3 regions of the Sphingomonas sorbitolis genome follow, and region 3 is predicted to be linked to each of the others. Evidence: predicted binding sites of a transcription regulator. Region 3 holds the regulator's gene; each other region holds the start of a gene.
What was found. Region 3 encodes LexA, which represses DNA repair genes until DNA is damaged. Its sites were predicted from a motif close to GTTCCNCNCTTGTTCT; they were not measured.
Positions count from the first base shown of each region.

Region 1: a site for LexA is predicted at 2,732-2,747, ahead of U1763_RS04985 (ATP-dependent helicase). Genes of this name have one in related genera too.
Region 2: a site for LexA is predicted at 3,083-3,098, ahead of U1763_RS20105 (ImuA family protein). Genes of this name have one in related genera too.

Region 1 is NZ_JAXOJS010000001.1:1,174,047-1,178,301, forward strand. It holds gene U1763_RS04965 (hypothetical protein) at 1-50, opposite strand, end outside; gene U1763_RS04970 (hypothetical protein) at 287-586, opposite strand; gene U1763_RS04975 (transglutaminase-like domain-containing protein) at 747-1,526, opposite strand; gene U1763_RS04980 (Bax inhibitor-1/YccA family protein) at 1,615-2,364, opposite strand; gene U1763_RS04985 (ATP-dependent helicase) at 2,760-4,255, shown strand, end outside.
Region 2 is NZ_JAXOJS010000011.1:56,459-60,713, reverse strand. It holds gene U1763_RS20115 (error-prone DNA polymerase) at 1-601, opposite strand, end outside; gene U1763_RS20110 (Y-family DNA polymerase) at 598-2,388, opposite strand; gene U1763_RS20105 (ImuA family protein) at 2,303-3,064, opposite strand; gene U1763_RS20100 (hypothetical protein) at 3,259-3,705, shown strand; gene U1763_RS20095 (hypothetical protein) at 3,702-3,878, opposite strand; gene U1763_RS20090 (HU family DNA-binding protein) at 3,920-4,189, shown strand; gene U1763_RS20085 (SOS response-associated peptidase) at 4,244-4,255, shown strand, end outside.
Region 3 is NZ_JAXOJS010000001.1:943,422-947,676, reverse strand. It holds gene gltX (glutamate--tRNA ligase) at 1-78, opposite strand, end outside; gene U1763_RS03860 (ComEC/Rec2 family competence protein) at 169-2,355, shown strand; gene lexA (transcriptional repressor LexA) at 3,048-3,719, opposite strand; gene U1763_RS03850 (molybdopterin molybdotransferase MoeA) at 3,788-4,255, opposite strand, start outside.

The DNA.
Region 1 (4,255 bases), 230 kb from region 3:
ATCTCGGCCAGCGTCATCGAGCCCTGTGCCGGTTTCATTCTGGAAGCCATGTCGTCACCCCGCTCTCGTCAAGGAACCGGCAGACTATGCGCTCGGATGGTTAACAACGTTCCTATCGCGCGTCATCTTTCCGTAACGCCAAGCGACCATGAAAGCTGTTGCGCTGCAACAAGGCTGCGACGAACCGAACGAAATCGTGCGATTCGATTACGTTGCGAGGCGTTTGGGCAACAAAAAAGCGCCGGTCGTTGCCGACCGACGCCTGTTCGTTGAGCAGATGCTCGGGTTACGCCTGCTTTTCGCGCAACGCCCGCTCTGCGTCCTCGTCATAGCCCGACGACTTTGCCGGCTCGCTGCCCGACCCCGGCTGCGTCGCCGAAATTGGATCGCTGCCGTCCATCGACTCGTCGAGCCCGTTGTCGAGACGGGCGTCGGCGCTGTCGGGGTTCTTTTGCAGGCGCTTGCCGATCGACTTGTCCTGGCCCGCTTCCTGACGCGGATCGCGACCCGAGCTCTTGCCTTCTGCATCCTTGCCGTCGGGCGCTACCGAAAGGCTGTCCAGCGCGCTCTTGTCTATGTCGGTCATTGCGACGTCCCTTTTTAATCTTGGCGGTGACCAACGGTCGAAGAAGCGGAGCGTTCCTGCCCAAGCCCACAACCGTCATCCTGACGAAAGTCAGGACCCAGGGTGACGGGGGAAGCACTCGTGGCTCTGGGTCCTGACTTTCGTCAGGATGATGGGGGCCTCAATCGAGCGGCGTGACCTTCACCGTCTGCTCCCAAAGATACGCCTGCCCGAACACCGTCATGAACGCGATATCCGTTGCATCACGCCCGACGCAGACCCGCGCGATATCGCTGCACGTCGCCATCTTGGTCGCATCGATCAGCCGCCAGTCCCCCGCGAGCCACAATTCCGCGACCGCATGGAAGTCGGGTGGATCGACGCCCGGCGCATAGGCCGACACGCAGCGTGCTGGGATTCCGCCGGCGCGCGCCAGCGAAACCAGCAGGTGCGAGTAATCGCGACACACGCCAGAGCGCGACGCGAACGTATCGAGCGCGGTCGTCTCCCCGCTGCTCGATCCGCAGCGATAATCGAGCGACTGGTACACCCACTCGGTCAACGCCGCTGCCAGGGGCCCACCTTCCAGCCCGCCGAACTCGCGTGCGACGAAACCCTCGAACCGATCCGACGGACAATAGCGGCTCGGCATAAGATACGGCGTCAGCTCGCCGTCGAGCATCCGCGGCGGCGTCGCCGGATACAGCTCGAGCTGGACCCGCTCGCGGTTCACCGCGACGATGGCCTTATATTCGGCAGTGAACCGGCCATGCCCGCGCGACCAGCAGCGCTGGCCGATCCCGTCTTCGCCACGCACCGCGCGGATCGGGCTGTCGGACCACAGGGTAAGGGACTCGGACTCGATTTTCTGGTCGGCCATCGCCGCCGCCTCGATCTGGAGAAGCACATCGGCATCCCCCGTGATCCCGTAATCCAGACGCACGTCGATCGAGAGCCGCATTGCGCGTCCCATTCCTGTCTCAAGGCCATAAGAAAAGGGCCCGGCGGTGTCCCGCCGAGCCCTGCGTTCTTACAACCCTTAGCGCGAGTTAGTTGCGGCTGCTACCAAACAGACGCAGCACGAACATGAACATGTTGATGAAGTCGAGGTACAGGCTCAGCGCCGACATGATCACGACCTTGCCGACCATGTCCGTCCCCGCGACCTGCGCATACAGGCTCTTGGTACGCTGCGTGTCGTAGGCGGTGAGGCCTGCGAACAGCAGCACGCCGACGCCGCTGATGACCAGCTGCATGACGCCCGACTGCAGGAACATGTTAATCAGGCTGGCGACCAGCAGGCCGACGACACCGATGATCAGGAACGTCCCGAACGCCGACAGGTCGCGCTTGGTGGTGTAGCCGTAGAGGCTGAGACCAGCGAAACCAGCTGCGGTCGCAAAGAACGCACCCGCGATCGACGTGCCGCTATAGACCAGGAAGATGGTCGACATCGACAGGCCCATCAGGACCGCAAAGCCCCAGAAGAGCAACTGCATCGTGCCCGTCGACATCCGGTTTTGGCCGAAGCTCATGCCGAACACGATCGCCAGCGGCGAGAACATGATGACGTACTTCAGCGGGCCGCCGCTCATGAACACCTGCGCGGCGGGCGATTCCGCACCGCCCCACGCGAACAGCATTGCGACGATGCCCGTCAGAAGGACTGCCGAGCCCATGTAGTTATACACGGACAGCATGTACGACCGGAGACCAGCGTCATAGGCCTCGGTGCGCTGGCCCGTGGCCGTCGTTCCGAACGGCGCGGCGCGGGGCCGGGGGTCAGACCAATTAGCCATTGTGAAATCAGCTCCTTTGCCCGGCATGGTGCCGGTTACGGTGAATATCGTCTTTTACAGGACGCTTTTCAAGCTGAGTGGTTGCATCGGCGCTGTGGTTCGCGGTTAACCTGCCGCAATTTCCATAGTGCCGTCTTGTTGCCGTTGGCGCTTCGTTGGCTATCCATCGGAGCTTGCTGACTTAATGGGAGCCGACCCATTATTGGCAGGACGATGCGGATATGCCTGCGTCGATGATCCCCGGCAGATACGCGGCGTTGGTATAGAACAGCCCCGTCCCGCAGGTCCCGTCCTCGCTAAATGGTCGCTTCTTGTTCCACACATCGCCGCACCGCGCGGGCGTTACCCGCTTGCCCCATGGCCCCCCGTTCCCTACCTGTTCACCGGTGAACCAGATCGCCCAAACGTCCGAGCCGCATGCCGAGCCCCCCTATCTCCGCGGCCTCAATCCGCCGCAGCGCGAGGCGGTGCTGACCACCGACGGCCCGGTCCTGATCATCGCCGGCGCGGGTACCGGTAAGACCGCGGCGCTCACCGCCCGGCTCGCGCATTTGATCTTCACCAAGAAGGCATGGCCGTCGGAAATCCTCAGCGTCACCTTCACCAACAAGGCCGCGCGCGAGATGCGCGAGCGGGTCGGCCGGCTGGTCGGCGACGCGGTCGAGGGGATGCCGTGGCTCGGCACCTTCCACGCGATCGCCGCCAAGATGCTGCGCCGCCACGCCGAGCTCGTCGGCCTGCAATCGAATTTTACCATTCTCGACACCGACGACCAGTTGCGGTTGCTGAAACAGCTGATCCTCGCCGCCGACATCGACGAGAAGCGATTTCCGACGCGCAGCCTCGCCGGGTTGATCGACCAGTGGAAGAACAAGGGCCTCGTCCCCGCCGATATCGATGCGGGCGAGAGCGAGCGCTACGCCAATGGCCGCGGCGGCGAACTGTACCAGCAATACCAGACCCGGCTGATCGCGCTCAACGCGTGCGATTTCGGCGACCTGCTGCTCCACATGCTCGTGATTCTGAAGACGCACCGCGATGTGCTCGCGCAATATCAACAGCGCTTCAAATACATCATGGTCGACGAGTATCAGGACACCAACTCGTCGCAATATCTCTGGCTGCGGCTGCTCGCGCAGGAGCGCAAGAACATCGCCTGCGTTGGGGACGACGACCAGTCGATCTATTCGTGGCGTGGCGCGCAGGTCGAGAACATCCTGAAGTTCGAGCGCGACTTTCCCGGCGCGAAGGTCATCCGCCTCGAGCAGAATTACCGCAGCACGCCGCATATCCTCGGCGCCGCATCGGGCGTGATCGCCAACAATGGCGGGCGGCTCGGCAAGCAGCTCTGGACCGAGCGCGACGTCGGCGAGAAGGTCAAAGTCATCGGCGTCTGGGACGGCCCCGAGGAAGCGCGCCGCGTCGGCGAGGAGATCGACATCGTCCGCCGCTCGGGCAAATCGCTCGACGAAGTCGCGATCCTGGTCCGCGCGCAGCACCAGACGCGCGAGTTCGAGGACCGCTTCATCGCGATCGGCATGCCGTACAAGATCGTCGGCGGCTTCCGCTTCTACGAACGCGCCGAGATCCGCGACGCGCTCGCGTACCTCCGCGTCGTCAACCAGCCGGCGGACGACCTCGCCTTCGAACGCATCGTCAACGTCCCCAAGCGCGGCCTCGGCGACAAGGCGGTCGCGCGCATCCACCAGCTCGCCCGCGCCACCGGCACGCCGCTGACCACCGCCGCCGCGCGCATCCTCGACACCGACGAACTGACCGGCGCGGCGAAGAAGTCGCTCGGGCGGCTGGTCGGCGACATCGCCCGCTGGCGCGACATGGCGACCAGCCTGCCGCACGCCGAACTCGCCCGCCAGTTGCTCGACGAAAGCGG
Region 2 (4,255 bases), on a different contig from region 3:
GCACGGCCGTCACCACGTCCTGGAGAAGCCGGGCCTCCGGTGCGTGGTAGAGGACATCACCCGTCACCACCGCGCGAACGCCAGCGCCGCCTGCCTGCCGCGCCAGCGCATCGATCCGCACGGCGTCGTCCGGCCGGCGCCGCTGGAACAGTGCCATATACCCGCGACGGCCATAGAGTGTCTTCAGGTCGGCGAGTGCTGCCAGGTTCTCCTCGTCCGCCTCAAGCGGCAGCAGGATGGCGATCATGCCTTCCGACCAGGGCTCGAGGTCATGCCAGTGGAGAAGACACCCGCCCTTCCCCGCCCGCTTCTTGCCCAATGTCAGCAGACGCGTCAGGCGCGACCAGGCGGGGCGGTTGGTCGGGTACAGCAGCAACTGCCGGCCGCAGGACAGATTGACACGCGTGCCTGCGATCGAGCGAACGCCCGTCGCCTTCTGCGCTTCCCAGGCGCGCACCACGCCCGCGACGGTGCCGATGTCGCTGACCCCGATCGACGGATAACCAAGCAGCGCGGCAGCCGCAAACAGCTCTTCAGGGCTCGAGGCGCCGCGTAGCAGCGAGAAGTGCGTGAGGACCTGAAGTTCGACATAGTCCGTCATGCGAACACGCCGTGCATCCACCAGCTCAGATCGCCGGTGTCCTCGACGAACCCGTCGCCACGCCGGAACACCCAGTAGCGACCGCCGGTCTCGTCCTCGACGCGGTAATAGTCGCGCACCGCCCAAACTTCCGCGTCACGGCGCCACCACTCACCGTGGATCCGCTCGGGGCCGTCGCCGGCCACGACCTTGTGCGGACGGCCACGCCATTCGAACCGTCGGGGTGGCTGATCGGGCATGAGCGCTATGACACCCCATAGCGGTTCGGGCCTGGCCAACAGGCGCGTCGGTCGTCGCCATTTCGGCCAGCCCGCGGGCGCCACCACCGGGTCGGCACGCATGACGGCGCGCTCGGGCACGTGGCTTTCGACCGGCGCGATCCGGAACACGGCGTCAGCGCCGATGCGACCGGCAACGACGTCGACGAGACGGGCCGGATCACGCACGAGTACCTCACCGGCGAGAACCGCGCCAAGATCGACCGCGTCGAGCGGCTCTGTGTGCGGTGCCGCCAGATAGAATTGCTCGAGCCCCAGGCCCGGATCGATCCGCTCGATCCTGAGCTTCATGAGCCGCAAAAGGTGCGAGACCTCGCGCGTCGGGCGTGAGGTGCCGACGGCCACGACCTGCTCGGTGCCATCGACGCGTAGGCCAGCGAGCCGCAGCGATCGTACGCCGAGCCCTTTCGCGCGCAGCAGCTCGGCCATGTCACTGAGGAGATCCTCCATGACCTGCGCAATCGCGTCTGCGGTGACGATCGGTTCGAGCAGCCGGCGTTCGACGATCGGCATGACCTCGTCGGTGCGCGGCGTGATGGGTTCGGCGACCGCGCCGAGTGCCTGATCGAGCCGCGTGATTGCGGCCAGCCCGAGCCGGCGTGCCAAAGGCCCGCGCGCGACCGGTAGAAGATCGGCGACGCGTTCGAAGCCGAACTTGCGGGCGGCAACGAGCGCGGTGCCTGCCAGGCGCAAGGCCGCGACCGGTAGGCCGCTGAGCGCGTCGACCGTCCGCCCTGTGGGCACGATCGCGATGTCGGCAGGCCCGAACCGGGCAATAGCGTGTGCCGCGCCCGGTGTGTCTGCAACCGCCACGCGCGCGGTGAACCCGGCACGCTGGCAAAACGCGCGCAGACGCCGGCAGAACCGTTCTTCCCCGCCATGGAGATGCGCGCAGCCGGTCAGGTCGAGCCACAGCCCGTCGGGTGGTGTGGCGGCTGCGATCGGCGACCAGCGGCGCACCGCGCGTAGCGCGAGCTGATCCAGCATCGCGGCATCCGCCTCCGTCTCGGACGGTCGGATGTCGAGATCGGACACCAGCGCACGCGCATGGGTCGCAGCCATCCCGATCGTGATCCCTAACGCGGCAGCGCCATCGCAGGCGGCAACCACCTCTTCGCGCCGGCCGACCTTGCCCACCAGCGCGAGCGGCGCCCTGTGAAACGCGGCAACGGTCGCCGCGACCCTGTCGTGACTGTCGGCTTGCGCTGGTCCGTGAAACGGATGGTTCGCCGCCTCCGATCGTCGGCCGAGTTCACGCATGGGCAGCTTGGCATGCGCGGGCAGCGCTGCGATCTGACCTTCCACGTCATGCCTGGTCGGCATATCAGCGCGCGCCCACCGCGCACCCGGCCGCCACCCGCCGCCCCGCGGTACCGAACACGCACCGGGATCGTCGTCGACGGGAAGCTGAAGGGCGGGCCGCTCAGGCGGCCGCGTAGCGTGCCGGTCCAGCCGTCTCAGCCGCTCGATGGCCAAGTGCGGCAGGAACAGCGAGACAACCCGTCTCATCGCAGCCCTCCAAAATCATCGAAAATGCTTCACCGCCACGCTGCCGTGCGACCTCGACCTGCCACCGCGATCGGCCGACACCCGCGACACCCAGCCGTTCGGACGACGCACTGGCGATGCGCCAGCGCGTCCAGGCCGCAGACGGTTCGGCAAGCGGATCCTGGTCGCGGTTACGTCTGCGTCGCAGGATGAGAACGGGAATGTCGGCGTCGGCCGCGACCAGTTGCAGGCGCCGGGTCGCCACCATCGACATCCGGCTTACCTCGGCGATCACCGCCGACGGCGTTCCATCGCGCACCGCGTCCTCGACAACGGCCAGTAAGGCCGCATCGTCACGGGGTTGCGCATGGATTAAGTCGGCAGGCGCCAGCCCTGCCTGCTCAAGGCCGGGTGCATAGAGATCGTTGCGACAGCTTACCCACAGCACCGGTCCGCCTGTATGCGCCGCCTCGCGCGCGGCGATGCCTGTCAGGAACAGCGTTGCTGCGGCATCGTCGACCATCGAACAGCTTTGCGCGGCGACCTCATGCAACGCGCCGGCGCGAAGGCCCCTGCTTGCGAGGCGATCGTCGAGTACAGGGATACCGAACGGCATGATGCGGTGATCCACCACCGGCGTTGCGATTGTCCGCAGGTGGGCGATGGTTGTCGGCAGGGACTCGAGGGCGGTGATCATGATTTCTAGACTCTACCTGTTCCCTTTATGTTCCGTTACCGGATGGCGTTGGTCAACTGGGTTTATGTCCCGCAGTTCAGACTCTTTGCTCTTGACCACGGCTCACCGCCGTACGGAACGGTTGCGCAACGAAACGTAAACAGGACGGAACGAATTCGCTTTCGTTCTGAACGCGGCTGACTCATAGAATCGTCATGCCGATCCGCCCCGAGAACCGCTGGCTCTACCCGATCGACTGGCGGCAGCTGTCGCAGACGGTCCGGTTCGATCGCGCGGGTGCTCGGTGCGAAGGATGCAGCAGGCCCCATCTGCGCCGTGTGGTCCATCTCGGCGACGGACGCTGGTGGGATGCCGATGTCCGGTGCTGGCGGTCGGACCGGGGCAAGCGTATTTCGATGAAAGCCGGGTTCGTCCTGGCGTCGGTCCGGGTGACCTATGTCGTCCTGGCCTGCGCGCACCTCGATCACGATCCGGGCAACAGCGCCTCTTCGAACCTCAAGGCGCTATGTCAGCGCTGCCATATGATCCACGATGCAGCCGAGCATCGCTGGCAGCGCTGGTGGAATGTCTTTCGGCTTCGTGCGATCCGCGATCTCTACGAGGATCCTCGCGTCACGCGCGAGCGCATCGCTGGCCGTTAGAGATCGATGTTTCGGGCACGCATTGCCTTGGGCGCCAAATCTGCGATCGGCCCCCGCCCTGCGGCCGCCTCAAAGATTTCGGCGACGTCATGATCCGCGAGGTTGTCCAGCGTGAGGCGAAACGCCGTAACGCTCGCGTCATCCAGTCCGGTCTTTGTCTCGTCGTTCGCCATGGCTAAGGTCCCGCCGGTCTTTCCATTGGAGAACGAATAGCATGAACGTAAGTGACCTGGCCAAGGGCGTCGCTGAGGCGACCGGTTCGAACGAAGCCGATGCGAAGAGGGCGATCACCGCCGTATTCGACCAGATCGCGGCCGCAGCCGTGAAGGGTGAGGAGGTTTCGATTCCAGGGTTTGGCAAGTTCACCGTCAAGGATCGTCCGGAGCGCGAAGGCCGCAACCCCGGTACCGGCGAGGCGATCACGATCGCCGCTTCCAAGAAGGTTGCGTTCACGGCCGCCAAGGGGCTGAAAGACAAGATGTAAGCCGCGCGCGCCGACGGGATCATCTCGTCGGCGCCAACCCTAGGAATACGCTTCGTGTGCAACCGG
Region 3 (4,255 bases):
CCCCGTCGGCGACGGAGCGAAACGGGTAACCACGGGTGCGGCCGAGTTGGCGGTGCCCGTATCAGATATTGCGCCCAACCGCGGGTGCTCCCAGACTGATGAAACGATGGAGAAACGATGGCCATGACAGCCGTCGCCGCCCCTAGCATGCGTCCTTGGCGGCGACAAATGGGCGTGCCGCGATGGGGGGCTGTCGTCGGGCTTGCCGTGGAACGCTGGCTGGAGGCGGAGCGCGACCAGTTGGTGTTGTGGCTGCCGGTGATGCTGGGTGGCGGGATCGCGCTGTGGTTCGCGCTGCCGGACCCGGCGGCGTGGTGCGTAGCGGTGCTGGTGTTGGCGGCTGGTGGGCTGGCGTGTCTGGCGGTGGGGCATGGCGGGCGTGCCGCGCGGTCGCTGGCGATCGGGTTGCTGACGGCAGCACTGGGGCTCGGACTGATCTGGGCGCGATCGGAGTCGGTGGCGCGACCCGTGCTGGGCGGACCGACGATCGCGAGCTTCTCGGCAAAGGTCGAAGCGATCGAGCCGCTGGTGGCGCGGAAGCTGGTCCGACTGACGGTGCTGCCTATCGGAAAGGGGGCGGAGACGGATGGGCGACCGCTCGCCTTGCCATATCGTGTCCGCGTCAATCTTGCTGAAGCGGATGCGCCCAAACTCCTGGGAACGGGAGCGATCGTGCATCTGCGGGCTCGGCTGATGCCGCCGCCGCTGCCCGCGGTGCCAGGCGCCTACGACTTCGCGCGTGTCGCGTGGTTCGGCGGGATCGGCGCGACAGGGCGGGGCTTCGCACCGGTGGCTGTGACAACGCCGAGCGAGTCGGGTGCCGGCATCCGCGTCGCGTTGTCGCACCACATCGTATCGGGTCTGGACGGCAGCGCGGGCGGGATCGCCGCCGCGCTCGCGACCGGCGACGTCGGTGCCATCAGCGAAGAGGATTCGGAGGCGATGCGCCGGGCCGGGCTCGCGCACCTGCTGTCGGTGAGCGGATTGCACATCACCGCAGCGGTAGCCGCGACTATGCTGATCGTGTTGCGTCTGCTGGCGCTGAGCCCGTGGCTGGCGTTGCACGCGCGCTTGCCTCTGATCGCTGCGCTGGCTGGAGCGGCGGCGGCGATCGGCTATACGTTGCTGACCGGAAGCCAGGTTCCGACGATCCGGTCGTGCGTCGCCGCGCTGCTCGTGCTGGCGGCGCTGGCGATGGGGCGCGAGGCGATGACCTTGCGCCTCGTCGCGGCGGGGGCGGGGTGCGTCATGCTCGTCCTGCCCGAATCGGCAGCGGGACCGAGCTTCCAGCTTTCGTTCGCGGCAATCACCGCGATCATGGCGCTGCACGAGCATCCGGCGATTCGCGTATTCTTCGGGCCACACGAGGAGGGCCGACCGCGCCGTCTCGCTCGTGGGGTAGCATCGCTGTTGCTCACCGGCCTGCTCGTCGAGTTCGCGCTCATGCCGATCGCGGTCTATCATTTCCATAAGGCCGGGCTCTACGGCGCGTTCGCCAACATCATCGCGATCCCGCTGACGACGTTTGTGGTGATGCCGCTGGAAGCACTGGCGTTGCTACTCGATGCTGGCGGGCTTGGTGCGCCGATATGGTGGCTGGTCCAGCGATCACTCGATGCGTTGCTGTGGCTCGCGCATATCGTTGCTAGCGCACCCGGATCGGTGCGCTCCCTGCCAGCGATGCCGACGGCGGCGTTTGCGTTGATGATCGTTGGAGGAATTTGGATCGCCGTGTGGCGAACGCGGTGGCGGCGGCTCGGGCTGGTCCCGCTGACGATCGGTGCGATCTGGGCGCTGACGACGCCGGCCCCGGATGTTCTCGTGACCGGTGACGGCCGCCATGTCGCGGTGCGGACGGCTGCGGGGCTCGCGATGCTGCGCGACCGGGCGGGCGACTATACGCGCGACATGCTAGCCGAGAACGGCGGAGTGGACGGCGAGCCGCTGCTGCTGGCGGACCAACCCGACGCGCGGTGCAGTCGCGATCTGTGCGTCACCGATATCGCCGCACGGGGGCGGACGTGGCGCATCCTCGCGACCCGCAGCGCCTATATGGTCCCGATTGCTGAGTTCATCGCCGCCTGTCACGGCGCCGATGTCGTCGTCAGCGAACGCGGTCTGCCGAAACGGTGCGTACCGCGGTGGCTGAAACTGGATCGTCGTGTACTCCGGCGTACGGGCGGCGTCGCGCTGACCTTGGGAAGCGGGACAGTCGTGACCATCCTGAACGCAGGCGATCGTCACCCCTGGCGCGATCCGCCTCTCCTCGAACGCACCGTGCATTCGTTCGGGCTGCGACATGGCCGGTTCCACGGTGCTGCGTCGTTTCGAGCCGACCGAGGCCCTCAAAAGTAGAATGTTCACGCGAAGGCGCAAAGGCGCGAAGGTGACGCGGCTCGGGAGACCTCAACACCCCCATGAACGGTAAGCCCACGTCGGTATTTCGGTGGTCTGCGAAGGCAGGTAGTCGCAAATCTAAGCACTGCATCTTCGCGCCTTTGCACCTTTGCGCCTTCGCGTGAACAAAATTACCCGTCGTCGCATGCGATCTTGGTGCAAAGAATTGGTTCACGCGGAGACGCGGAGAAGGTTCTTGTACGGCAGGATGAATCGGACTGGCGGCTATCTGGTCTTACTTGCGAAAGACGTTTGGAATCGTTTCGTTCTCCCTAAGCGAAACACCTCCGCGTCTCCGCGTCTCCGCGCGAACCAATTCTTCGGCTGCGCGGGGGATTGGCGGCGATATGTTCGCGCAGAGGCGCAGAGGCGCAGAGGCGCAGAGATTGAGGGTTCGAGTCGAGGTCGCGCTTATGCATCGGAGCGCGAGAGGGTCTTCCGGACGGTTGGCGGTGTTTGCTTGGGGGTGTCGAAAAACTGGCCATTTTCTCGAAAGCTCCGAGCACATCGTTTCGTTCGCCGAAGACGCCCAGTCGCTGTTGCCGGTAAGGAAAAAGCGACTTGGCTTACCGGCCTGGCTGTCGCTTTTCGTTGGCAATCAAACACCGAGACCGGCCTGCGCCTTGATGCCGCAAGTCGGTCCCGGTAGTTCAGTCGTAGCGGCGGAGGATGCCGGAGAGTTTGCCTTGGACGCGGACTTGGGCGGGGGCGTAGCGTTGGGGGTCGTAGGCTCGGTTTGCAGGGTCGAGGCGGACCATGGCGCCTTCGCGGCGGAAGTATTTCAGGGTGGCTTCGCTGTCTTCGATCAGGGCGACGACGATCTCGCCGTCTCGGGCGGTCTCGGTGCGGCGAATCAGGGCGTAGTCGCCGTCTAGGATACCGGCCTCGACCATGGAGTCGCCGGAGACTTCGAGCGCATAGTGTTCACCCGAACCCAGCAGTGCGGCGGGGACGGCCAGCATCGTGCTGCCTTCGAACGCTTCGATCGGGACGCCGGCGGCGATGCGGCCGTGGAGGGGGATCTCGACGACGTCGTTCGCTGGCTGTGGCGCGGTAGCGGGCGAGGGCTTTACGTTCGACGCCTTTGATGGCGCCTTTTTCTCGGCGCGCTCGGGCATGCGAAGCACTTCGAGTGCGCGCGCACGGTTGGGAAGGCGGCGGATGAAGTTGCGCTCCTCGAGCGCGCTGATCAGACGGTGGACGCCCGACTTCGACTTGAGGTCGAGTGCGTCCTTCATCTCCTCGAACGACGGCGAGACGCCGGTATCGTTGAGGCGATCGTTGATAAAGCAGACGAGTTCGTGCTGCTTGCGCGTGAGCATGGCGGTTCTCCGTCCGGAACAGACTGGGAACTTCTATGGAACATAATTAACGGCGTCAAGCGTCCGTATCACGCGATCACCAGGATTTCCGCCGATTCGCCCGTCTTTGCTACGGGTGCGTTGCCGGGGCGGACGATCAGGCAGGTCGACCGGGCCAGCGTGAGCAGCATCGAACTGTCCTGGATCGTCGAGGCATAGGCTTTGCCGTCGCGCAGTTCGGCGCGGAGATAGTCGGTGCGGGCATTGTTGGCGGGGAGGTCTTCGCCGAGCAGCGCATGGGTCGACTGAGGGAGCGGGTCGCGTGCGCCGGCCATGTGCGCGACGACGGGCTTCACGAACAACGTCGCGGTGACGAACGCGGAGACCGGGTTGCCGGGGAGGCCGAGCACCATCATCTCGCCGATCCGGCCGGCCATCATCGGCTTGCCGGGGCGCAGCGCGATCCGCCAGAAATCGATGGTGCCGTTGGCGGCTTCGATCGCCGGGCGGACGAGGTCGTGGTCGCCTACCGATGCGCCGCCGGTGGTGACGAGCAG